DNA from 4 places in the Exiguobacterium sp. s145 genome. Region 1 is predicted to be linked to each of the others. Evidence: riboswitches for the same ligand, from Rfam matches in the RefSeq annotation. Region 1 holds a riboswitch; each other region holds the start of a gene.
What was found. A riboswitch is a leader RNA that binds a small molecule or an ion and turns the genes downstream of it on or off. The one in region 1 is predicted to bind thiamine pyrophosphate.
Positions count from the first base shown of each region.

Region 2: linked by a shared signal. The riboswitch ahead of tenI (thiazole tautomerase TenI) and the one ahead of KNQ07_RS11905 (3-oxoacyl-ACP reductase) in region 1 are both predicted to bind thiamine pyrophosphate.
Region 3: linked by a shared signal. The riboswitch ahead of KNQ07_RS02925 (ECF transporter S component) and the one ahead of KNQ07_RS11905 (3-oxoacyl-ACP reductase) in region 1 are both predicted to bind thiamine pyrophosphate.
Region 4: linked by a shared signal. The riboswitch ahead of tenA (thiaminase II) and the one ahead of KNQ07_RS11905 (3-oxoacyl-ACP reductase) in region 1 are both predicted to bind thiamine pyrophosphate.

Region 1 covers NZ_JACSMV010000016.1:30,514-36,346, reverse strand. Annotated here, with positions in the region: gene KNQ07_RS11910 (LLM class flavin-dependent oxidoreductase) at 1-503, opposite strand, end outside; gene KNQ07_RS11905 (3-oxoacyl-ACP reductase) at 560-1,312, opposite strand; TPP riboswitch at 1,448-1,548, opposite strand; gene KNQ07_RS11900 (hypothetical protein) at 1,668-2,750, opposite strand; gene KNQ07_RS11895 (hypothetical protein) at 2,770-3,588, opposite strand; gene KNQ07_RS11890 (ATP-binding cassette domain-containing protein) at 3,585-4,265, opposite strand; gene KNQ07_RS11885 (GntR family transcriptional regulator) at 4,258-4,644, opposite strand; gene KNQ07_RS11880 (excalibur calcium-binding domain-containing protein) at 5,632-5,833, shown strand, end outside.
Region 2 covers NZ_JACSMV010000002.1:325,525-331,357, reverse strand. Annotated here, with positions in the region: gene KNQ07_RS04805 (hypothetical protein) at 1-297, shown strand, start outside; gene KNQ07_RS04800 (C40 family peptidase) at 369-866, opposite strand; gene KNQ07_RS04795 (MFS transporter) at 1,055-2,245, opposite strand; gene KNQ07_RS04790 (OsmC family protein) at 2,450-2,875, shown strand; gene nagZ (beta-N-acetylhexosaminidase) at 2,881-4,110, shown strand; TPP riboswitch at 4,170-4,272, shown strand; gene tenI (thiazole tautomerase TenI) at 4,363-4,959, shown strand; gene KNQ07_RS04775 (NAD(P)/FAD-dependent oxidoreductase) at 4,956-5,833, shown strand, end outside.
Region 3 covers NZ_JACSMV010000002.1:17,034-22,866, forward strand. Annotated here, with positions in the region: gene KNQ07_RS02915 (DEAD/DEAH box helicase) at 1-1,333, shown strand, start outside; gene KNQ07_RS02920 (50S ribosomal protein L25/general stress protein Ctc) at 1,684-2,361, shown strand; TPP riboswitch at 2,453-2,552, shown strand; gene KNQ07_RS02925 (ECF transporter S component) at 2,658-3,233, shown strand; gene KNQ07_RS02930 (ABC transporter ATP-binding protein) at 3,233-4,792, shown strand; gene KNQ07_RS02935 (energy-coupling factor transporter transmembrane component T family protein) at 4,758-5,483, shown strand; gene KNQ07_RS02940 (FAD-dependent oxidoreductase) at 5,572-5,833, shown strand, end outside.
Region 4 covers NZ_JACSMV010000008.1:42,361-48,193, reverse strand. Annotated here, with positions in the region: gene abc-f (ribosomal protection-like ABC-F family protein) at 1-970, opposite strand, end outside; gene KNQ07_RS08365 (DUF1002 domain-containing protein) at 1,249-2,130, opposite strand; TPP riboswitch at 2,322-2,427, shown strand; gene tenA (thiaminase II) at 2,502-3,197, shown strand; gene KNQ07_RS08355 (sporulation protein) at 3,265-4,038, opposite strand; gene KNQ07_RS08350 (class I SAM-dependent methyltransferase) at 4,155-5,339, shown strand; gene KNQ07_RS08345 (BrxA/BrxB family bacilliredoxin) at 5,374-5,799, shown strand.

The DNA.
Region 1 (5,833 bases):
TCCCACGATAAAAATAGCTTCTCCATCAAAATCGCAAATTCTTCCGCCTTTTTATACCGTTCTTCCCTTGTAGGTAATGCATCCATATTATGATTTAATGCTTCCCAGTCCGTCATCGAAGTCACTAAGTTCCACCCTACACGCCCATTAGTCACGTGATCAAGACTTAGCAATTGTCTCGCTGCCGTATATGGATTTGAAAACGTGCTTGATATCGTTGAGACTAATCCTATGTGGTTAGTTACTTGAGAAATAGCCGTTAAATTGATTAAAGGATCCAACCAAAAGGCGGGTAAATCAGTCGCATTTGCAGCCGGAAAAGATTGATTGTCAGCAAAAAATACAGCGTCCAAATAACCGGATTCTGCTATTTGAGCCAATCGCTGATAATAGCTACTCTCTCCGATCTCTTCAATTTTAGAGTCGGGCATTAACCATGCGGCTTGGTGATGACCACATCCATATAACAACACGCCGATATTTAACTGATTCCTGTTCGTCATCTTCAGTTCATGACTCCCTTCTCCTATAAATAGTCAATCTTTTTAACACATCTGTTTTAATTCATCGTTAACCCACCATCTACGGTTAAGTTTTGGCCAGTAATCCCAGACGCTGCTTCTGATGCCAAAAAAGCGACCAACTGTGCTACTTCTTCTAGACTCGTCACTCTTTTTAACGGTGTCGATTGGGCAATTAAATCGAATACTTCAGCGGTGGTTACAGAACTAGCATCAGTCACTTTCAACAACCCGCCGGACACTACGTTCACGTTTATGCCGTATTGACCTAATTCCGCTGCTAGATTACGGCTAAAGCCAATCAGACCTGCCTTTGCTGTCGTATATTCATGATAGGGAACGACTGGATTTTGATAGAGGTTTGTTCCGATACTGATGATGCTACCGATATTTCGTTCAATGAATTGTGGCAAGACACTTTGGGTGACATGAAATGCCGCTTTCAGTGTTCCATCCAGTTGTTTTTGGTAATCTTCCCAGTTTAAATCGATAAACGCTTTTTGTGCCATCGGATCGAATTTAAAATCTACTAATGCATTATTGACTACAACATCGATTTGTCCATAATGCGTAGTGGCTGATTGAATCAAGTGCTCGACATCTTGTCGCTTCGTGACATCCGCATACAAGGCAATAGCATTCTCTACTCCCAGTTCGCTTACAAGTTTCTCTGCCGCATTCTTGCTTTTATAGTAATTAATTACGACTTTAAATCCGTTGTTCACCAACACTCTTGCAATCGTCGCCCCCAATCCTCGACTACTTCCCGTTACTAAAACCGTTCTGGTCATTGTTCCCCACTCCTCCATCAATTTTTGAAACTTAAATAGCGAAGTAGTAAATAAAAAAGCGCAACTCTCCAAAAGGAAAGTTGCGCACATCTAAATAATCACATAGCAAAGAACGACACAATCGTCTCCGCTTGTTCATCAGAGTCTACACTTCCCTACGCTAGTACGACCTAGTTCAGGTTCAAAGGGTTTGAGTAGCTACTCATCTCAGTTTAATAACACCCCTAGTGATTCTATTTAAGTTATCTTCACTTTAGTGGTCTTCCAAACACCTGTCAATGATGATGTCAGTGACTCGTTAACAGTACCTCTTTAAATATCAAACGCAAAAGACAGATTCATCACCCGATAAGGATTACTCCAATACAGTCACATCTTGTATCAGACGATTTTTTTTAGAATTCTTATCTTTGATGATCCCTTGGTACGTAATCGTTTCATTTTTCGTATCGACTACCGTGACCTGGAAGTCTGAGTCATTGATGTTAGCGATGTGGTATAGCTTATCCTGCGCAATCATCGTATAGGAGCCATTGAAACGATAAGTATGTTGCCCTTCCACTTCATGTTGCTTGACTTGATTCGTCTTAAAGTCATAAGTACTCCATTTGATGCTTTTACTATTTTCTGAATCAAACACCCCATAAGCGATCAACGATTGATTATCGTCAGCGGTATTGAAGTTGCCCTCTGCTGCGTAAGCGTCGAGTGCTTTGAGACGCTTGATGCTTTTACCGTTATCTAAATAGTAAGCACTGTCTTTTTCTGCCCCTTCCGCGTCATACGTAATTTCGCGGTAGACGATTCCATAAGGATTGACGACGACATACTGCCGTTCTCGATTGTTTTTAAGTTGCTTGGATTGAAGCATCTCGACCTTTCCTCTTGCAAGGTTGAGTAACAGAACTGTCGACTTTTCTTTCGTGCTGTGATCATCCCACTGAACGTATACGTTCATACCATCCTGATAAAAAACACGTACATCAGACGTTTCGCGATCAGGTACAGCGAGACGGTAATCGAATGTTTTTTTGAACTGCTTCTGCGTACTTTTATCATAAGAGTGGTAGTTTAACTTTGATTCATTCATCTTAATGCCGTACGTCCGTGGACCGATCTCACTCGTAAATACGTCTTCTTTTGAAATGAAGCGATAGAAATCGGATGGAAAGTCAGCTGCGTAATTATTGAACAAGCTTGTGATATAGTTCTGCGATTCACTAGTGATCTGACCGTCTAATTGAACATTGTATTGAGTCGGTTTGATGTCTCCATTTTCAACCTCAATATTGATCCTCTTCAGCTCTTCAGCAGTTCCTTTTTGTAAACTTTCGACCTCATAGTCCGATCCTTTAATACTGGCGGCATAACCAAAATAACTGAGTAAGGTCACTCCAGCAATGCCCCCAACGATGATCATTTCTTTGTATCGTCTCATGGCTTCCTCCTTCTAACTCTTAGATAGATACTTTATGGTTTAGTAATTGAATACACTTCCAACTCACATATACAAAATAGGCGAGAATAAAGGATAGATAAACGAACACTTGTTGATTCGGAACGAGTATGCTCGTTGCATCAAATACGTAACGCAATGCGATGAATGGCACAATCAAGAGGGATACATCCCTGGCAATCGTCAGTAACGCCTTTCCTTTCCGATAAGACCGCTCTGTCAAGACAAACAGGAAGATGATCGTGATGACGAAGAGCGCGAGTGCTAAAATGACGAAAGTGTCAATGATGTTAAAGGTGTAGAGCATGTTGATTGCTGTCGACTCTCCAGTAATTTTTGATACTACTTGTAAGTGGTCGGGTAATAGCAATTCGTAAATCGGATGACTTAAGATGATAATGACCCACTGGATCCCTAGGAAGCCACAAACAAAGATCAACACTGTCATTAGTTTGGAGAGTAGTATCGTAATGCGTTTACCTGGTAACATCAATAAACGATAGATGTATTTCGATTCGCCGTACCAATCGCGGTACCAAATCTGAAAAGCGTACAAAATCGTAAACATAATGCCGAGTGTAATCACATACTTGAAATAGTTCGTCGCGTCACCAAACGTCAATGGACCATTCAGTTGCTCAACAGCTTGCATTTCTGTGAGTCGCTCTTTTTGCATTAAATCTTCTATTTTGGACTGATAATGAAGAATCTGATACACGACGGATGTAATTTCGATGATAATCAGCGTCATCAAAATCGTCATATATAGTTTAAGACTTCGTTTAATTTCCTCGTTCGACAGCATTAAGAATTTCTTCATGTCTGATAAACCTCCCTCATTCGATCCTGGACTGATTTCCCGTAAAGTTCTCGCATTTCTTCTGAGTCTTCCTCTTGGATGATCGTACCGTCCTGGAGAAAGATGACGCGATCGATCAGATGTTCCACTTCCGCAATTTCATGCGTCGTCATCAAGATGCCTTTGCCCTCCATATAATGACTCGAGAAGATCCAAGCAATTTGTTCTTTTGTGAATAAATCAATGCCTGCTAATGGTTCATCGAGCAATAAGTATGGACGATTCATCGCGAAGCCAATCAACAGATTAACTTTTGCTTTGTTCCCTTTAGATAAATTGGCAATTCGATCTGTCGGAACTAGCTTAAAGAAGCCCATTAACTCATTCGCTACTTGTGGATTCCAATCCGGATAATAGTCGCGCATATAAGCGATTGCTTCTCCTACACTCATATAACTTGGCATCGTGGACAAATCTGGTACGAAGGTGATGCAATCTTGTTTCTTTTCTCCGTCTATCGTAATGGTCCCAGCATCTACTGGAATCAAACCTATAATGGCTTTTAAAATGGTAGACTTCCCTTCTCCATTTAATCCAATCAGACAAGTCAGTTGATTCAGCGGAACAGTGAACGATACATCGTTCAAGACATTCTTTTTTTGACCATATGATTTTTGTAATCCGCGGACTTCAAGCATCTAGCTCACTCCCTTTTCGAATGGTGTATTCTTTTTCAAAATTAATGAGGCCCTCTTCTAGCGAAATCTGTAGTGCACGAATCGACTCGACAAATTGTGTGACCGTATTGTCAAGAAGTTCTGTTCTTGCTTGATCGATGACGGATTGATCCATCGTCACTTTACTCGGTACATTAAGCTCGGTCGTGATTAGTTGTTGTTCTTCTAATTCCTTATACACTTTTTGTGCCGTATTCGGATGAATCTTAAGCGTAGCAGCTAGCGCTCGCCGTGAAGGGATACTCTCTCCTCTTTTGAACTCCCCCATGACGATACGTTTTTTGAACCAATCCAATACTTGTAGGTAAATGGGAATCCGTTTATTAAAATGCAATAACATCACCTCACTCGTGAACGCTGTATTAATTCAGTAATACACTTTATAACTGTATGATATGGTCAGTACAGTTAGATGTCAACGCTTTTTTATTGGTTTTCTTTTGTCACTGTATTGTCGTTCTCAATAGTTCTTTTTTTTGATTACTTATTTTTATATGTATGAATGATAAATATGGGAAAACAAAAAGTCCTTGAATGATTTAGTCATTCAAGGACTCAAAAAATATTGCGTTCTTATTAGATATTCTCATCACCAGATTGCAATCAAAAATTAGTATTCTATCTCATGAGCAAATGAATCATCTGCTTATGATTGACCGTTTAATCTAGATTGCTTAATCAAAACACTCCATATCCTAGTACTTATAAATACTAGATGAAAAAGTAAGAAGAACAACAACAACCTATACTTTTTAATTCTTCTAAAATTCATGTTCCTTCGTAAAACTAAATTCAAAAAAATCGATCCCTACTGGCCACTCAAAAGTACATCTTTTTTATCAATTCTTTTATTAAAAAAGGAACTTTGAGCATATACATGCTAATAAAACCTAACTACCGCTGATAGCATTCTCCGATCGATAAGGACGTTTCCAAAACGCTCTTAAGTGATAGTATCTTTACGTTCTTGTTCATCGTTTGACGGCAGCCACAGAGCGTACGCCAAGATCAAACATATTATGCTAGCACTGGCATTAACATTAGCATTAAAAAAGAAAGTTTGAACTACGCCGGAGGAGAACATTTTCCGATTTTCTCCTCGGGATGTACACTTCACTGATCAGAGTTAGACTCCTTATCAAAGGGACGAAAAAATTTTTAAAAAAGTCAATGAAAAACTGACCTGTTACTCTTTCACAAAAAGTTATCTTTAATTAAAAGAAATATTTAAATTCAACGATAATTTTTACTATATATAGTGCTTTTTCTTATTCAACTGTAAAATAAAAAAAGTGTACATATATTTTTAGAAATGGAAGTGAATTTTATGAATTTCCGTAAAGGAATTTTGCTTATCGTGATTGCTATCGTATATCTTCTATTCTTCACCATTACCTTTTGGAGTGTTATCGGATTGATCGTTTCCGTATTAGGTCTATATTTTTACTTTAAACCGAGACTTCGAAATTCAGTAAAATATCCGGTATCTATCGTTTGGCTTGGCGTATTTATTGCTTTTGCAATTAGCA
Region 2 (5,833 bases), on a different contig from region 1:
ACAAAACTGATCCTACTTGAACGCGAACCAAAAGATTTAATATGGGCAGTTTATGATCTGGCATCGAAGAAATCGACAAAATATAAGATAGGTATCCCGTTAGTATTAGATGAGTCTGGATTAGGTGAGTATACCGAGCTGAAAGATGATTTGATTTACACGGCGAATCGAACTGGTGACGGTGTTATCAATGTCCTTGTCGTCGACGCAATATCAAACCGCGTCTTGTATGAGGGAAACATCAAGGACAAATTAAAACGAGCAGAAACTACACTCAATGAACTTGTCTTGAACTAACGAACAACTTTAATAACTCCAAAAAAACGCAATCCGGAACTCTTCAAGAGTTTCAGATTGCGTTTTTTGTTTCACTGATACGATTTGATGATGATGTCCTGTTTCGTGTAGTAACTCCATGTCAGGTCCTGCGATTCAACCTTTTTCGTCGTCACGGCAACAAACTTGTTTTTCCCGGTGTAGATTCCGACGAAGTTCGGTGATTTCGCCTTTTTCGCCTGGACGAACAACAGATCGCCCGGGACGGCTTTTTTGAATGTGACCGTCTTCAGCGGCATAGCGGCTTGTTTCGCAATTGTCCGCTCGAGTGTCAGACCGCTTTTTTGATAAACGTATTGTGTGAAGCCGGATGCGTCAAAGCCTTTTGTTGTCGTCCCGCCTTCTTTATATGGTGTTCCGATCAAAGACGTCGCGAGTTTCGTAATCGCCGCTTTCTTTTTTGCAAGTGCTTTTTCTGATAATGGTTTCGCTGTCTCGCCTTTAGTCGGTGTTGCAGCAAATGTCGTGACCGGACTAACCGTCGCTGTCAGTAAGAGGGCTGTTAATGGAAGGGCATAATACGATTTCATAGTAAAATCTCCTTTTTCGTAAGTGGGATGAACAACTGACTTTACCGTACCATGCCGATTGGAAAATAAAGCAACAAATTAGATACGTTCACCTAACAGTGTTGTAAGGTTCGGTCTGAGTCTCCGCTACAAAAAGACGCCCGTTCCGTGTGCCTCACGAGAGGACACCATGGAAACAGACGCTTTTTTTATGAATGTTGATCGAGCCGGTGACTGACCGCCGTCAACGCAGCTGCGAGTATAGCAACGGCACCACCGACAAGGGCGATGTTCATGATCGGACCGTTTGCATACACGAGTCCGCCGAGTGCGGAACCGAAGGCAATCCCGACGTTGCTTGCGACCGGCATCAGGGAAGCAGCAAGCCCTTTCGCTTCCGGATTAAACTTTTCTGCCAGGTCGATCAGATAAATTTGCGTCGACGTCGTCAATAAAATCGACATCAAGGACATCAAGGCAATGTTGATCAGGCCAAGCGATACCGACGCTGTCGTCACGTAGAGAGCAGCGAGGACGATCGCCTGAACGATGAAGACGAACCGGAGACGGCCGATCGGATTCCGACTGGCGATTTTACCGGCCAAGATGTTACTGAAGATCGAGACGACACCGTAAGCGAGTAAAATCGGACTGATCCAGGCTGACGGCAATTTCAGTTCCAACTCAAGCACGGGCACGAGATACGTATAGACGACGTATGTCGCACCGAATCCGAATGAGGGAATGAAAAAGGCGATCATGATCCGTGGATTGGCGAGTAAACTGAGCTGTTCGCGGATCGAACCGGATGATTCCGATTGCTGGACTGGAACGACTTTCAAAACAGCAAGCAGAGCGACGACACCAAGACTGCTCGTCAGCCAAAACGTGGCAGAGTAACCGGCATGTTGTCCGATGAATGTGCCAATCGGCACACCGAGGACGTTTGCCATCGTGAATCCACCGAAGATGAAGGAGACAGCGACGCCGCGTTTCGCGATCGGCACACTGTCGCTTGCGACGACCATTGCCAGTGAAATCAGGACACCCGTCAGAACAGCCGTCACGATTCGTGACAACAGCAACAGTTCATAATTCGGTGCGATCCCGCTGCAGATATTCAAAATGATCCAGACGAAAATCAGACTGAGCATTAACTTCCGCCGTTCGAGGTGTCCGGTCAAGGACATCGTAATCGGTGTTCCGATGGCGAAGGCGATCGCAAAGGCGGAGACGAGTGTCCCGGCTTTTGCAATCGTGATGTTCAGACCGTCCGCAATTTCAGATAAAATACCGACGATGACGAATTCGCTTGTTCCAAGGACAAACGTCAACATGGATAACGTCGCGATTAACAGCCAGTCGGCTTGACTCAAACGAGTCGATGATGATGATGACATAAATAATTCCCCACTTCTGGCGCCTGTGCGCAAAAAAACTATCGTTTATCAGAATAGCATGATTTAACAAGGGCGGAAACCGGATTTGCCTGACACAGAAAAAGAAGCATTATTGTGAATAGACAGTCAATTTCACCTGTCACAGATTCGGGTATACTAACAGAGTAGGAAACATCACTTAAATCAGAAAAGGACGTGATCTTGATGCAAGCAACAGTCACTTGGAATCACAAGATGGGTTTTAGCGGGGAGACCGAATCCGGACATCACTTAGCGATGGATGCCGCGCCAGAAAACGGCGGAGACAATCAAGCACCCCGGCCGACAGAGCTCCTTCTTCACGCCGTCGCCGGTTGTACAGGCATCGATATCGTCTCAATTTTAGAAAAGATGCGTTTGACGCTGACGTCATTTGAAATGGATATCGAAGGCGAACGGGCGGATGATCATCCCCGGCGTTTCACGACGATTTCAATTCATTACCGGCTTGAAGGTGATTTACCGGACGATAAAGTCCGCCGGGCGATTGCCTTATCAAAAGACAAATACTGCTCGGTCTCACAATCGCTGAACGCAGAAATTGAAGTCTATTACTCGATCAACGGCGTCCGGAACGAGGAACCGATTTGAAACGGATGGTTCCTGTTCTGTTGGCAAGTGTCCTCCTCGCCGGTTGTGCTGACGAGCCGGCACAACCGGTCGAACCGCAACCGAAGCCGGCGAAGAAAACAAAGCCGCCGCAGCCGGATCGACCTTCTGCTGCTGAGCGGGCAGAGAAACAACTTAAAGAAACCGTCTCGAACATGTCGACGGCGGAAAAAGTCGATCAGTTGCTGTATATCGGTGTGACGGGAACAGCTCTGACACAAGCCGACCGAACGCTGTTGCAGGATCATGCACTCGGTGGTGTGCTGTTACTCGGCGGCAACATCACGTCGACCGATCAACTGAAAACCTTTACGGCAGCGATTGCTGAAGCCCAACCGGCTGATGCAAAAGCGTTTCTCGGCTTTGACGAAGAGGGCGGACGCGTCAGTCGGGTCCCGGACGCACAGCTCAAATTATCACCGAGTCTGTCGTTCGGTCAAAAAAATGATCCAGCATTGATGAAGGAAGTCGGACAGACACTTGGTTCGATTTCCCGTTTTTACGGCTTTAATATGGACTTCGCCCCGGTTCTTGACGTGAACAGTAATCCGGCGAATCCGATCATCGGCGACCGGGCACTCAGTGCGGATCCGCAACAGGTCGCACGGCTGGGTGTGCCGTTGATGCAGGGAATGAAAAAAGAAGACATCGTTCCGGTCGTCAAACATTTTCCGGGACACGGTGACACGACGGTCGATTCCCATGTCGGTCTGCCGCGGGTCGATGCGACAAAAGCGGAACTCGAACAGACGGAACTGGTCCCGTTCAAGCGGGCGATTGAAGAGGGGGCCGAGATGGTCATGGTCGCGCACATCCTGTTCCCGGCCCTCGACAAAAACCGTCCGTCTTCATTGTCAAAACCGGTCATGACCGGCGTCTTGCGGGATGAACTGAAGTTTGACGGAGTCATCATCACGGATGATCTCGTCATGGGAGCGATTACGGAACAGTACGGTCTTGCCCAGGCCGCAAGTCTTGCGCTTGAAAACGGTGCCGACATGGCGATGTTCTCGGCTCCGGGTGCGTATACGTCCGTCCACAAGGAAATCATGGCACGGATCAAACAAGATAAATTGTCGAGAGCCGATCTCGATCAGAAGGTCATCCGGGTTTTACGCTTAAAACAAACGTATGACTTGTCGCAAACGAAACGTGTCGACGAATACCAACGCTTGATCGAGCAGGTCAAAGCGGTCGAAGCGGACATGCGACATTAATCAAGGGTAGAACAAATCGGACTACCCGTGGTAAACTACAGGCGTACCACACAAATCAATATCTACACTAGGGGAGTCTCGCAGCAGACTGAGACGGAAGTATCCGGACCCTTTGAACCTGATCTAGTTCGTACTAGCGGAGGGAAGTGGATTCCGATCATTCATAGAGGATGCGACGGCTGTCGCCCTTTTTTGTAGGACCACTCCATCAGTTCATGGGGTGGTCCTTTTTCGTGTGGAAAGGGGGAAATGATGAGCCAGTTACATCTGATGACAACCGGTCAACAGGGCTGGGAAACGCTGGAACATACATTACCGGAACTCGCGATGCGTGTCGACCGGATTCATCTGCGGGAACCGCTTTGGTCCGCACGGGAGTTGGTGACCTGTATTGAGTTTTTAATGAAACGCGGGGTGCCGGCGGAACGATTAATCGTCCATGACCGGCTTGACGTCGCTCTCGTCACCGGCATCGGGATTCAACTGACGACACGCAGTATTCCGGTCGATCGTGTCCGGAGCCGTTTTAAGGAACTGCGGATCGGTCAATCGGTCCATTCGCTGACGGAAGCGGCAGCAGCAGAACAAGCCGGTGCGGATTACGTGATGTACGGTCACATTTTTGAAACCGGATCAAAACCCGGTGTACCGCCGCGGGGACTGCATGCCTTAAAACAGATTGTCGAGCAGGTCTCGATTCCGGTCATTGCGATCGGCGGCATCAAACCGGGCAACGTTCAGGAGGTCATTGCGACCGGTTGTTTGGGCGTTGCCGTCTTGTCGGGGATTCTCGGGCAAGCGAATTCGCTTAAAGCAGCTGACCGGTTCCGGGAGGTGATGCAACGATGACACGACCGGATGTCTTAATCATCGGGACCGGCATGATCGGTTTGACGCTCGGCTATGAGTTGCTTAAACGCGGACAAACTGTCCGTTTACTTGACCAGTCGACAGCCGGACAAGGGACGACACGGGCAGCGGCAGGGATGCTTGCGACAGACGAAGAACTGCCGGAACCGTTACACGAACTGGCGGCGCTGAGCCGGACGTTGTATCCGGAGCTGGTCCGGCAATTGTTGGACGAGACCGGTCTCGGGAGCGGTTATCTGGAACAGCCGTTTTGCCTGCATCGAGGAAATCAATTCTTGACGTTCGAACAAGTTGGACAAATCGATTCCCGATTAGTGACGCAGGCTTTACGGAGCGCGATCGAACGACGGGGCGGAGTCATTGAAGAAGACACATCTGTTTCGCAGCTCGTTCGGGACAAACAGCGGATCATCGGCGCCGAGACGAACCGGGGTCTGCGGACAGGCAGACAAATCATTGTCGCCAGTGGTCGTGGATCGGAAGCCGTGTTACGTTCGATCGGCATCACAATCGATACATGTCCGGTCAAGGGGGAATGCCTGTCCGTGCGCCTCATGACCGGATGGCTCGACCGGACACTATTTAATGAACAGGTGTACCTCGTTCCGAAAGCAGACGGACGAATCATCATCGGAGCGACGGAACGGTCCGGGGATGAATCGACGACCGTCAGTCTCGACAGTATTCGTTTGTTAGTGAATCAAGCCATCAGGCTCTATCCGCCGCTTGCGGAAGCTGTGTTTGTCGAAGCGTGGGCCGGCGTCCGACCGCAAACCGGTGACGGTCTGCCGTATCTTGGACCGGTGGACGGCATCGAAGGATTATTCGTCGCAACCGGTCATCACCGGCATGG
Region 3 (5,833 bases), on a different contig from region 1:
GTTCATGGCGAATCTCGCCGGACACGACGGGCACGGGATTTTAGCGGATGAGATGGGACTCGGGAAAACGATTCAGGCGATTGGGTATCTTGAGACGCTGCCGCCGGGACGGGTCTTAATTGTCGCCCCGGCCTCCCTGCTCCATAACTGGCAGGCGGAACTCACGCGATTTGCCCCGACGAGAACGGTCCATCTGTTGACCGGAGCGCGAAAGCACCGCTTGGACCAAATCGAGACAGTACCAGCGGACGGGATTTTTTTGATTTCCTACCCGTCGTTACGAGCCGACATGGAGGCACACCAGGCCGTCGAATACGACGTCGTAATTTTTGATGAGGCACAACATCTGAAGAATCCGGCGTCACAAACCGCTGTCCGCTTGCGCCGGATTCGGGCGAAACGTCGGTTTGCCTTGACCGGAACGCCGCTTGAAAACCGGACCGATGATCTCTGGTCGATTTTCCGAGTCATCTTCCCTTCCTTGCTGCCGGACTTACAGACGTTTCAAACGTGGTCGCATGACGAGATCAAACGATTCATCCGTCCGTTTCTGATGCGGCGGACCAAAGATGAGGTGTTGCAGGATTTACCGAAGAAGCAGATTGTCCATCACTATACAGACCTTGGCCCGACACAGAAAAAGCTTTACGCCTCCTACTTATCTAAACTGCAACTGGAAACATTGCGTCATTTGGATGAAACGAAACGTGAGGACCGGATTAAGTTGCTGGCCGGTTTGACCCGCTTACGGCAGATTTGCTGTGATCCGGCGCTGTTTGTCGAAGATTATACAGGCGAATCCACAAAACTCGAACGTCTGCTGACGTTAATTGAAGAAAAATTAGCCGCCGGACACCGGATCCTGATTTTTTCCCAGTATACGAAGATGCTGGCCCGGATTCGGGAACGACTGGCAGCACGACAACGTGCCCACTTTCTGCTGACGGGTGAGACACCGGTTGAGGACCGGGTCGCACTGTGTGAAAGGTTTAATGCCGGTGAAGTTGATCTCTTCCTGATTTCCTTGAAGGCCGGCGGGACCGGTCTGAATCTGGCGACGGCAGATACCGTCATTTTGTACGACAGTTGGTGGAATCCGGCCGTCGAGCAACAAGCGGCTGACCGGGCTCATCGATTGGGACAGCAGTCACCGGTCGAAGTGATCAAGCTGTTGATGACCGGAACGATCGAGGAAAAGATGGCGGAATTACAAGATCGCAAAGCGACGATGATTGATGCCGTCTTATCGGATCAGAAGCCGGATATTTTAACGATTCGTGAACTCGTCCGTCTGCTCGATTCCCCCGCTTTTATCGATTCAGCAGGTGAGTAACCACACAAATCAAAGAAAATCTTAAAAAAATGAAGGACCTTCAATCCGTTGTCTATCAACAGGTTTGAAGGTCTTTCGACAATCAAATTCAGAAAAAAAGGTTTTAACTTTTGAAAGATAGGGGTATATCTACATTAGCACCGTATAACACGGTCGCTTTTCAATTATTGTTTCTCAATATCAGCGTAATGACCTGGGAGAGAAATGCTACTTACTCACTTCGTTTTTCATTTCTGAATGAAATCCAGTTGAACTAGCATTTAGCGCATGAATTTCTGTTGGAACCTATTGTTCCACTCCTACATTCATTACCTTTTGAGGGCTATACCAAATTCAAGGGGGAAATGAACATGTCAGTAACATTAAAAGTAGAAGAACGCGAAGTACGCCCGCGCTCACTTAGAAAGCAATTACGTCATGAAGGAAAAGCTCTTGGTGTCGTGTATGGCTACAAAGTGGAAAGCACACCGATTTCATTCGACGAAAAAGAATTGGTCAAAGTTGTCCGTGATCACGGCGAAAACGTCTTGGTTGCTCTTCAAATCGGCGGTAAAAAGGTCAACACATTGATCAACAAACTCGATATGGACATCTTTACACCAACAATCAAACACGTTGAATTCATCGCTGTTAAAATGGATGAAGAAACAGAAGTCGAAACGGATATCGTCCTGGTCGGCGAAGCAGCTGGCGCGAAACTTGGCGGATTCCTTTCACAAACACTCTTTAAAGTAACAGTTGCCGCAACACCAGATAAATTACCGGAACGCATCGAAGTGGATGTAACGGAACTTGCAATCGGAGATTCGATTACAGTCGCTGATCTTCCGGAAGAAAAAGATTTCCGTGTCGTCACAGAAGGTGACATCCAAGTTGCAGCGGTCGTTGAATCGACACTTGAAGCTGAACTTGAAGAAATCGAAGAAGCAGAAGCTGAGGCACAAGCAGCTGATGCGGATACAGCGACAGACGATTCAGAACAAACTTCTGAAGAGCAAGCTGAAGAAAACAAAGAAGATAAAGAGTAATCTTTTCTCCCCTCCCCTCGTGGGAGGTTTTTTTATGCATATTGACAAGTCGCGGCGACAGCCGTACAGTGAAGAAGGTACACATCATTGACACATCCACTAGGGGAGCCCGCTCGGCTGAGACGATTTACTTCGGACCCTTTGAACCTGATCTAGTTCATACTAGCGTAGGAAAGTGGAGCGGAATCCTCGTGCTCTTTTTCTGCATCTTGCAGGTTACACGACCGCTCTCTTTTCATAGAGGGCGGTCTTTTTTGTGGTTTCTTTGTGGGTGTGCATTCAAAGGAGAAGTGATTATGAACAGTTGGAAAATGAAAGAAATCATCGTCATGATGATGCTCGCCGTAGCTTGTGGTGTCCTCTACTTAGGATGGTCGACGTTATGGTTGCCGATCTCGGCCATCTTTGGACCGGTCGGAGCAAACTGGATGTTCGGCATCTGGGTCATCGCCAGTCCCCTTGTCGCCTACATCATTCAAAAACCAGGCGCGGCATTGATTGCAGAAGTCGTCGCTGCTGCCGTCGAGTTGTTTACAGGGAGTCACTTCGGTTTATCGGCTTTATTGATTGGACTTGCGCAAGGCATTGGCGCTGAGGTTGCTTTTCTGTTAGTCGGCTACCGGAACTTCAACACCTTCACCTTGATGCTGTCGGGCATGTTTGCGGCTGTCGGAAGTATGGTCTATAGTCTGGTCGTCAATGGGTTCGCCTACTATACGACGACGACACTGCTATTGACGTTTTCCCTGCAACTGGTCAGTGGGGCATTACTTGGCGGATTGCTCGCGAAAATCATCGTCGACTCACTCGTCAAGACGGGAACGCTGAACGGTTACGCCGTCGGACGACAACAGAAACGGCGGGCTGCCTGATGTGGTGCCGGAATCTGACCGTCCGCTATCCGGATCAAGACCGAGATGTTTTAAACGACTTGACCGTGTCGCTCCGGCAAGGAGAGACGACCTTATTGATTGGTCCGAGCGGCAGCGGCAAAACGACCTTCTTGCATACGCTTGCCGGTCTGATGCCGGAAACGATTGAGGCGGAAGTCACCGGTGAATGGCGCGCAGACGGAACCGTCGGCATGCTGTTTCAACAGCCGGACGATCAGTTTTGCATGCAGACGGTCGGGGCGGAAATCGCCTTCAGTCTGGAAAACCGGAGTATTCCCCGCGATGAAATGGAAGAACGAATCAGAACGGTGTTGAAACGGGTTGGACTCGACCTCGCCTTGACGACGCAAATTGCCGGACTGTCCGGCGGGATGAAACAACGGCTTGCTTTGGCCTGTGTGTTGGCACTCGAACCGGACATCCTGTTACTCGATGAACCGACGGCGCAACTCGATCCGCACGGCCGCCGATTGATGATGGAGCTGATTGAAGAATTGCATCACAATCCGAACGTGACACTGGTGTTGATCGAACATCAACTGGAAGAATGTGTGACGTTTGCTGACCGTGTGTTGGTCTTTCGGGAAGGACAGCTGAGGCTTGACGGTTCCCCGCTTGAAGTCTTCGAAGAGAAACGGGAGGAACTGATCCGGCACGGTATCATGTCGCCATTGCTCTATCCTTATACACTCGAGACGATTCCGCTGACGGTCGCAACAGCGCGGTTTCTGAATAACCCGCCCGTCGCAAGACGTCCGGTGGCAAACGAAACGACGTTTGATTTGACCGATGTGACGATCACGCATGGCAAACGGGTGATTCTCGACCGGATTTCGCTGACCGCGTCCGCCGGAGAATGGATCATGCTCGTCGGACGCAACGCTGCCGGTAAAAGCACCCTGCTTGAGACGCTGGCAAAACTGTTGCCGGCGCAAAGCGGGACGATCAAGCTGTTTCAGACACCTTTGAAAAAATGGCGGGACCGGACGTTTTACCGGCAAGTTGGTTTCGTCTTTCAGCAACCGGAGTTTCAATTTCTGAAACAGACGGTCGCCGATGAACTGGCCATCAGCTCTCCGTCAACGGCACGAAGTCAAGTAGCTGACGCCCTGCAACACTACCGTTTGGAGGATGTCGCCGCTCAGTCCCCGCTTGCACTCAGTCTCGGGCAAAAAAGACGCTTAAGTGTCGCGACGATGTTGCTGGAACGAAAAGCTGTCCTGTTACTCGATGAACCGACCTTCGGACAAGATGCTGAGACGACCGCTCAGATTCTCGATGTGTTACACCAAGCCCGGGAAGCGGGAACTACGCTGATCATGGTGACGCACGACATGGAGCTGGTCTACCGTTACGCCGACCGCGTTGTCGTCATCGGCGAGAAGCACATTCAATTTGACGGGGCACCGGATGAATTGTTCCGGAACGAATCATTGCTTGAGCATAACCAGTTGATCCGCCCGGTATCGGTACGCTATCAGCAACTCGAGGAGGTGAAACACCGTGCAGGAAAACAATTCGCTGCTCGCACGCCTTAATCCCGCCGTGAAGCTCGGAACACTGGTGTATGTCATGCTGTTGCTGATTACGACGTCACGTCTGCCGGTGACAGTCGCCTTGCTTCTGTTTGCAGCCGTCGGTGTAGCCTGTTCCGGATGGAAGCTGTCCACGCTGGTCTTCCGTCTTGTGCCGTATACGGTATTATTTTTGCTGACGTTTTGGATGATGGCGGCGTTCGGAAAAGGGGAAACGGAACTGTGGGCGTTCGGTTGGTTCCGGATCACGGAAGAGAGTCTTGCTCATGCCTGGCTGGTTGCAACGCGGATGCTGGCTTTTGTCCTGCTGAGCATAACGTTCGTCGCAACGACCGATCCGACCCGGTTCGTCATGAGCCTGATTCATCAATGCCGGCTACCGGTCCGTCTGGCTTACGGATTTTTAACCGGACTTCGCTCCATTCCGATTTTCCGTCAGGCGATCCGGACCATCCGTCAGGCACGCCGAATCCGGCAACAACGGTCGATTTGGCCGTGGCAGACATTTTTCGCAATCAGTCTGCCGCTGTTTACGACGAGTATCATCCGCTCGGAACGGATTGCGATTGCGATGGAAGCCCGTCAGTTTCGGGTCGAACGGACCTATTATGTCCGACCGGTCGTCACCCGCGTTGATGGATTGTTTTTCGGTCTCGTCTGCATCATCACGACGTCGCTTCGCCTTTTTGTCTGACAAGCAGAAGATTATGTCCACTCAGTTGAGGGAATCATATTCTCAGATGCAGAGAATTCAAAAAAAGCAGGTGAATGTCGTGAAGCGAATGGTCTTAGTCGGCGCAGGTCATGCGCATTTAGAATGCATAAAACAAGGGAGTCATCCGGAAATCGACTGGATTGTCGTCACCCCCTCCCGTTATCAGTATTATTCCGGCATGTTCTCCGGATTAGCAGACGGCACCTATACACTCGACGAAACCCGCATCGATGTCAAAGCATTATGTGAACGGCACGGTAAGACATGGATTGAGGACCGGGTCATGCGGATCGATGCCGCGGGCAAACAGGTCATTTGTCAGTCCGGAC
Region 4 (5,833 bases), on a different contig from region 1:
CCGTAAACGTAAGATCCGGTGTCTCGGCCTCAAGCTTCGGACGTTTGATCCGTTCGATTCGATCCAGCGCACGTTCCATTGATTTTGCCTTCCGGAACAGCTTTTCGCTTGGGGGAGAAGCTTCATTGGCCCACTGCCGGAGACGGCGGATCGCGTCCTTCATTTGCTTGATCTTTTTTTGCTGTTCCTGATAGGCATGGAATTGTTCAAGTAAAAGACGTTCTTTTTCCGTCATGTAGTACGTATAGTTTCCATGGTAGAGCCGGACTTCACCATCTTCGAGTTCGGCGATGCTCGTCACGACCGTATCAAGAAAGACGCGGTCGTGAGACACGAGTAAGACGGCGCCGGCATAGTGTGCTAAAAATGACTCGAGCCATTCGACGGCGTCCAGATCGAGATGGTTAGTCGGTTCGTCAAGAATCAACAAGTCAGGTTCACTTAACAGCATCCGTCCGAGACAGATTTTTGTTTGTTCACCGCCGCTGAGCTGATCGAACGGACGATCAAGTAACGGATGAAGCCGTAAACCGTTAATCATCCGGTCGACTTTAGACTCCAGTAAATAGCCGCCTTGCCGCTCGAATGCTTCGGTCACCTTCGTGTACTGGGCAAGCAGTGACTCGAGTTGATCGGTTTTCGTTGCCATCTCTTGTTCGAGCCGGTGCAACGATTGCCGTAAGTCGAGCAGCGGGGCGAACGCGGTCCAGAGGACGTCAAGACCGGTCATGTGGGGATCGAATACCGGCAATTGTTCCAAATAACCGATGGATAGCCCGCTTTTTTGGTAGATGGTTCCGGTGTCAGGTGAATCAAGCCGGGCCAGTAAACGCAGGAAAGTCGTTTTCCCGCTCCCGTTACGTCCGATCAAGCCGATGCGGTCATGTGACTGGATAAAGAGGGACACATCCGTTAAAATATCGTCGCCTCCGAATTGTTTGGACAGGTGTTGGATGTCGCAGATCATCATATGAATTTTCCTCTCTGACGCATCAAAAAAAGGAGAGCGCAAACAGCACTCTCCTTCACCAGTGGAAGATGCGCTTTGCTTTATTTTTCAAGTATAGAGTTCTTCAAAAAAGGACAGACTAGTCCCTTAGAACGCCATTCCATGAAAAATCGCGCGCAACAGATACAGTTGTTCCATCAACCAATGCTTACACGCAGCAAAACCCATCTTTCCACACCACCTTTTCTCATTCGATGACTCTATTTTACCATGCCACCGGGAATGAAAGGAAGAGCAGATTATTTAAATAAACCGGCGATGGAATTAAAGAAGGCACTTAAACCGTCAAACAGTTTGGCAAAAAATCCTTTTGTTTCTTCCGATGTCGCAAAGGACTGGATGTTTTGTCCGGCATCCTTCAGTCCCGTCTCAATCTGTCCCCAGTTAAGATCAGCTTTTTCCATTTGGTTAAACAGACCGGTCAAGCGCTCCATTTGGGCATCGGACAGATTGATATTATTGTTTTGAATGACTTGGACGATGACATTCTCGATTTCGACTTTCGTCTCCGGTTTTTGCTTCGCGATTTCGGCTTTGATTTCGTTCATCAAGTCGGCGACTTTATCCGTCCCGACGGTTTTTCCGACATCTGATGTGACCGATAATTCTTGTTGGGCTAAATCTTTCCGTTCATCCGTCAGTTTGATACCGGTCTCACTTGACGTTTGATCATAGGCTTTCATGATACCAGTCAAGGCAGATGTACCGGTTACTTTATAAGGGGAAGTAATCGTAATGTCGGCATCGGTCACACCGGCCGTGACCAGCGCATTCAAATACATGTCTTTTGTGACCCACGTGATATTTTCGGTTGCGACGGACAGACCGTCGCCTTTTTCAGCCAATTCGATCTTGGCGGAAGAATACATATTGCCGCCGCGTTGGGACTGGGGAATGTTTTTTCCGAGATATTTTTCCTCATCGGCAGACGTCGCGATGATCGGAGTGATGCCTTCCGGTGCATTGAGGCGGGACAACACCCATGCTTTATCCTTTGCTCCGAGCGATTCACCGAGTGTGATGATCGTTTTGTCGACGACCTGTTCGGCAGATGCGGCAGTAGGCAGTAATAACGTCGTGGCAAGTAATGCCGAAGCAGTCCATGTGATGGTTTTATTCATTGTCAGATTCCTCCGTAAGTTAAGTATCAGGTACTAATTTCAGTCTAATCGACCGGTGACGGAAGAGAATCGGTCTCAAGGACGAGCCGACATCGACCTTCCGTCATGTTCATTGTACAGAAAAACAATGGAAAGAAGGGGAGCAGGTTCAGAATTGAATGAAATCATGTTACACTTGAAACAAATCAAATAGCGACCACTAGGGGAGTCAGTAGGCTGACTGAGACGACGGAGACGTGCGGACCCTTTGAACCTGATTAAGTTTGGACTTACGGAGGGAAGTGGCGTGACAGATCCTCTTTTTCTGGTCTTTTCACGTCATACCTGACATCAGGTGTGGCGTTTTTTTGATGAAAAAAGGAGGAAGAAATATGAAATTCAGTGAAGAAATCCGGCAAGCGGCAGGACAGTATTGGGACAGCAGTTTTACGCATCCGTTCGTGACCGGTCTTGCAGACGGGACATTGCCGGAGAAGAAATTCCGACATTACGTACTCCAAGACGCCTATTACTTAAAACATTTCGCGAAAATTCAGGCCCGTGCCGCGTCCAAGGCACAGGATTTCGTGACGATTGCAGAGCTCGCGGAACATGCGACATCGACCTATGCCGCAGAACTGAGTCTGCACCAGTCGTTTTTTAAACCGCTTGGGATTTCGGACGAAACATTAGCCCGGTTTGAGCCGGCTCCGACCGCATACGCCTATATTTCACATATGCACCATGCGAGCGAAGGGACGCTCGGGGAGACAATTGCTGCCATCTTACCGTGTTACTGGCTCTATTATGAAATCGGACAACAGTTACAGAGCGCTGTACCGGCTTCACCGATTTATCAACAATGGATTGCGACATACAGTTCGGACTGGTTCGAGCGGGTAGTCTTTGAACAGATCGAGCGTTTGAATGAGCTGGCAGCGCAAGCAAGTGATCAAGAACGCACCCGGATGAAGCAGCATTTCGTCAGAAGCTGTTATTACGAATTGATGTTTTGGGAAATGGGCTGGACGGAAGAGACATTTGAAAAAAGCCTGGCACAGATTATTACAACGACATCATTGAAATAAGACAAGACAACGTAAAACACCGGATTCGCTTGTTGGCGGATCCGGTGTTTTATATAGAAAAGATAAATCAGCTGTGGTGTTCAATCAAATCTGCGAGGCGTTGTTTCACCAGCGACGGATTGGTTAACTCCTGATTGGATAATGAAAGTTTCGTCATCGTTTCGTCCGTACCCGCCATTTCGCTGAACAAAGAGCCGAGGCTGTGGGCACGACGGTCGATTTGAAGAACGATATCGATTCCGGACCGGTCCTGCAGCAAGATGACTTCGATTTCATCCAGTTTATGCGCATAATGCGTGCCGCGGGCAGAATATTCGAGTTCCTGCGCGATCGGTAAATCTTTTCGGAAGCGGCCCGGTAATTTTTCTGTATCTGCTTTCTTCAAACGGAATCCGAGATCTTCCATCGCTTCCAGAATGACGGATTGATAGTCGTTTGCCTTGACGACGACCGCATCATGATCGGACGGATCGACTGCTTGCGCGATATCAAGACCGGTCTCAATCCAGGATTTCGATTGACTGACGGAGAGGGGGGTATTAAAAGGAACCTGCAGCGTGAACGGAATTTCGCGTTCGACACCGGCTTCGATCGTAAACGGTGCTTCATTTAACACAAACCGATCCAGTGTGAATGTCGTGAATGTCTTGCTGTCCCCAACTTCCTGTTTGTACTGGGTGTTGAAGGCGAGATAAATCCGTGCGATTTCCTGATTGACGTTACCGCCTTTGATATGGACGACTCCTTGAATCGTACCGCCGGGTTCACAGTGTTCTTGCTCGAGGCGTGTGTCGACCGTTGCGGCACCGATACCGATTTGGGAAAGGATTTTTTTAAACATGTTGTGTTCCTCCTTAAATTAAGTATGACGACTGAAAAGAAAGCTGACTTGCTTGTCGAACACGGATGAATTTGCTACAGTTTCGAAAGACCAAACAAAAAAGGACGGGACGATACGTGGAACTACATCAATTAAAAGACTTGCTCACGGAAAAACTGCAGGCGACTTCACTCATACACGCGACGATCAGCGCTCCGCGTCTGAAATCAAATGATCTCCGCCGAATCAAGGTAAAACCGATTCTACTTAGAGATACGTATGCAATCCAGTTAGAGTTTCAACATGAACGGATCATTAAGCATGAGAATTTAAGTATAGAAGAATTTATTGTAAGAATGGACCAATTCTTTGACGAATTCCGTCAATTTTTATTCCGGTTCGAAACGGAAGAAGTCCAGTTTCAACTCTCGAAGAAAATGAAAGTCTCTATTAAGACGACCGTCAAAGAACCGATTCAGGCAGAGTTGTCTCATAACCGCAAGAAAAGTCACTTGTTAGAAGACGGTGTACCGGTGCCGTTTTTAATCCGTTTAGGTGTCATGACGGAAGAAGGACAGGTCAAACGCCAAAAATACGACAAATTCAAACAAATTAATCGGTTTCTGGAATTTGTCGAAGACAGTATCGCGGTGTTGCCGAAAGGACGTACATTGCGGATTTTAGATTTTGGATGCGGAAAATCGTATCTGACGTTTGCTCTTTATCATTACTTGAAGATCGTTAAAGGTTTTGATTTAAATGTCACCGGTCTTGATCTAAAAAAAGAAGTCATTGAGGAATGTGCCGCGATCGCTGCTGATTTAGGGTATGATGATTTGTCCTTCCGTGTCGGTGATGTCCACGATTACGACCAGGATACGGAAGTCGACTTAATGGTGACGCTTCACGCCTGTGATGTTGCGACGGACGTTGCGCTCGCACGTGCCGTCGATTGGAATGCCTCGGTCATTCTCAGTGTTCCGTGTTGTCAAAAGGAATTAAACCGTCAACTGGATTGTTCACCGCTTGATGTCATGCTGCAACATGGGTTGATTCAAGAAAAGTTTGCTTCACTCGCGACGGATTCGATTCGGGCCGAGTTATTGACACTTGTCGGATACGAGACGCAATTGCTTGAATTCATCGATTTAGAAAACACGCCGAAAAACATCCTGATTCGGGCTTACAAAAATCCGAAACGGGCAACAGAAGAAAAAATCGACCGGTATATCGCTTTCCGTGAGCTGTTGCATGCAAAGCCGTATTTAGAACGTGAATTGAGCGGCAGACTTGGACAGATTTCATCGAAACTCGTACAATAAAGAAGACAACGAATTAAAGGGGGAAACAAATACAATGGATTTCCAAATGTATTTTGAAGATGTCGTTCAAACGGCACGTAAAGAAGCAGCAGCAGCCGGTTTTGAAGAATTAACAACGGCTGAGAGCGTTGATGAGGCAATGAAACGCGAAGGACTGACGCTTGTCCTCGTCAATTCCGTTTGTGGATGCGCCGGCGGTATTGCCCGTCCGGCAGCTGCCTACGTCAACCGTATGGAAGGTGTCAAACCGGATCATTTCGTAACGGTATTTGCAGGACAAGACCGGGAAGCAACCGATCGGGCCCGTGAATACTTCGAAGGATATCCGCCTTCATCGCCATCATTCGCTTTGATGCAGGATGGAAACATCCTGTCGATGGTCGAACGGTTTGACATCGAATCGTTTACAGCGGAAGAAGTCGTCGAGAAGTTAGAGTCATTGATTGAAATCTACGCTTAAGTACATCAAAAACCTGCCCCTGCTTGAGGGGGCG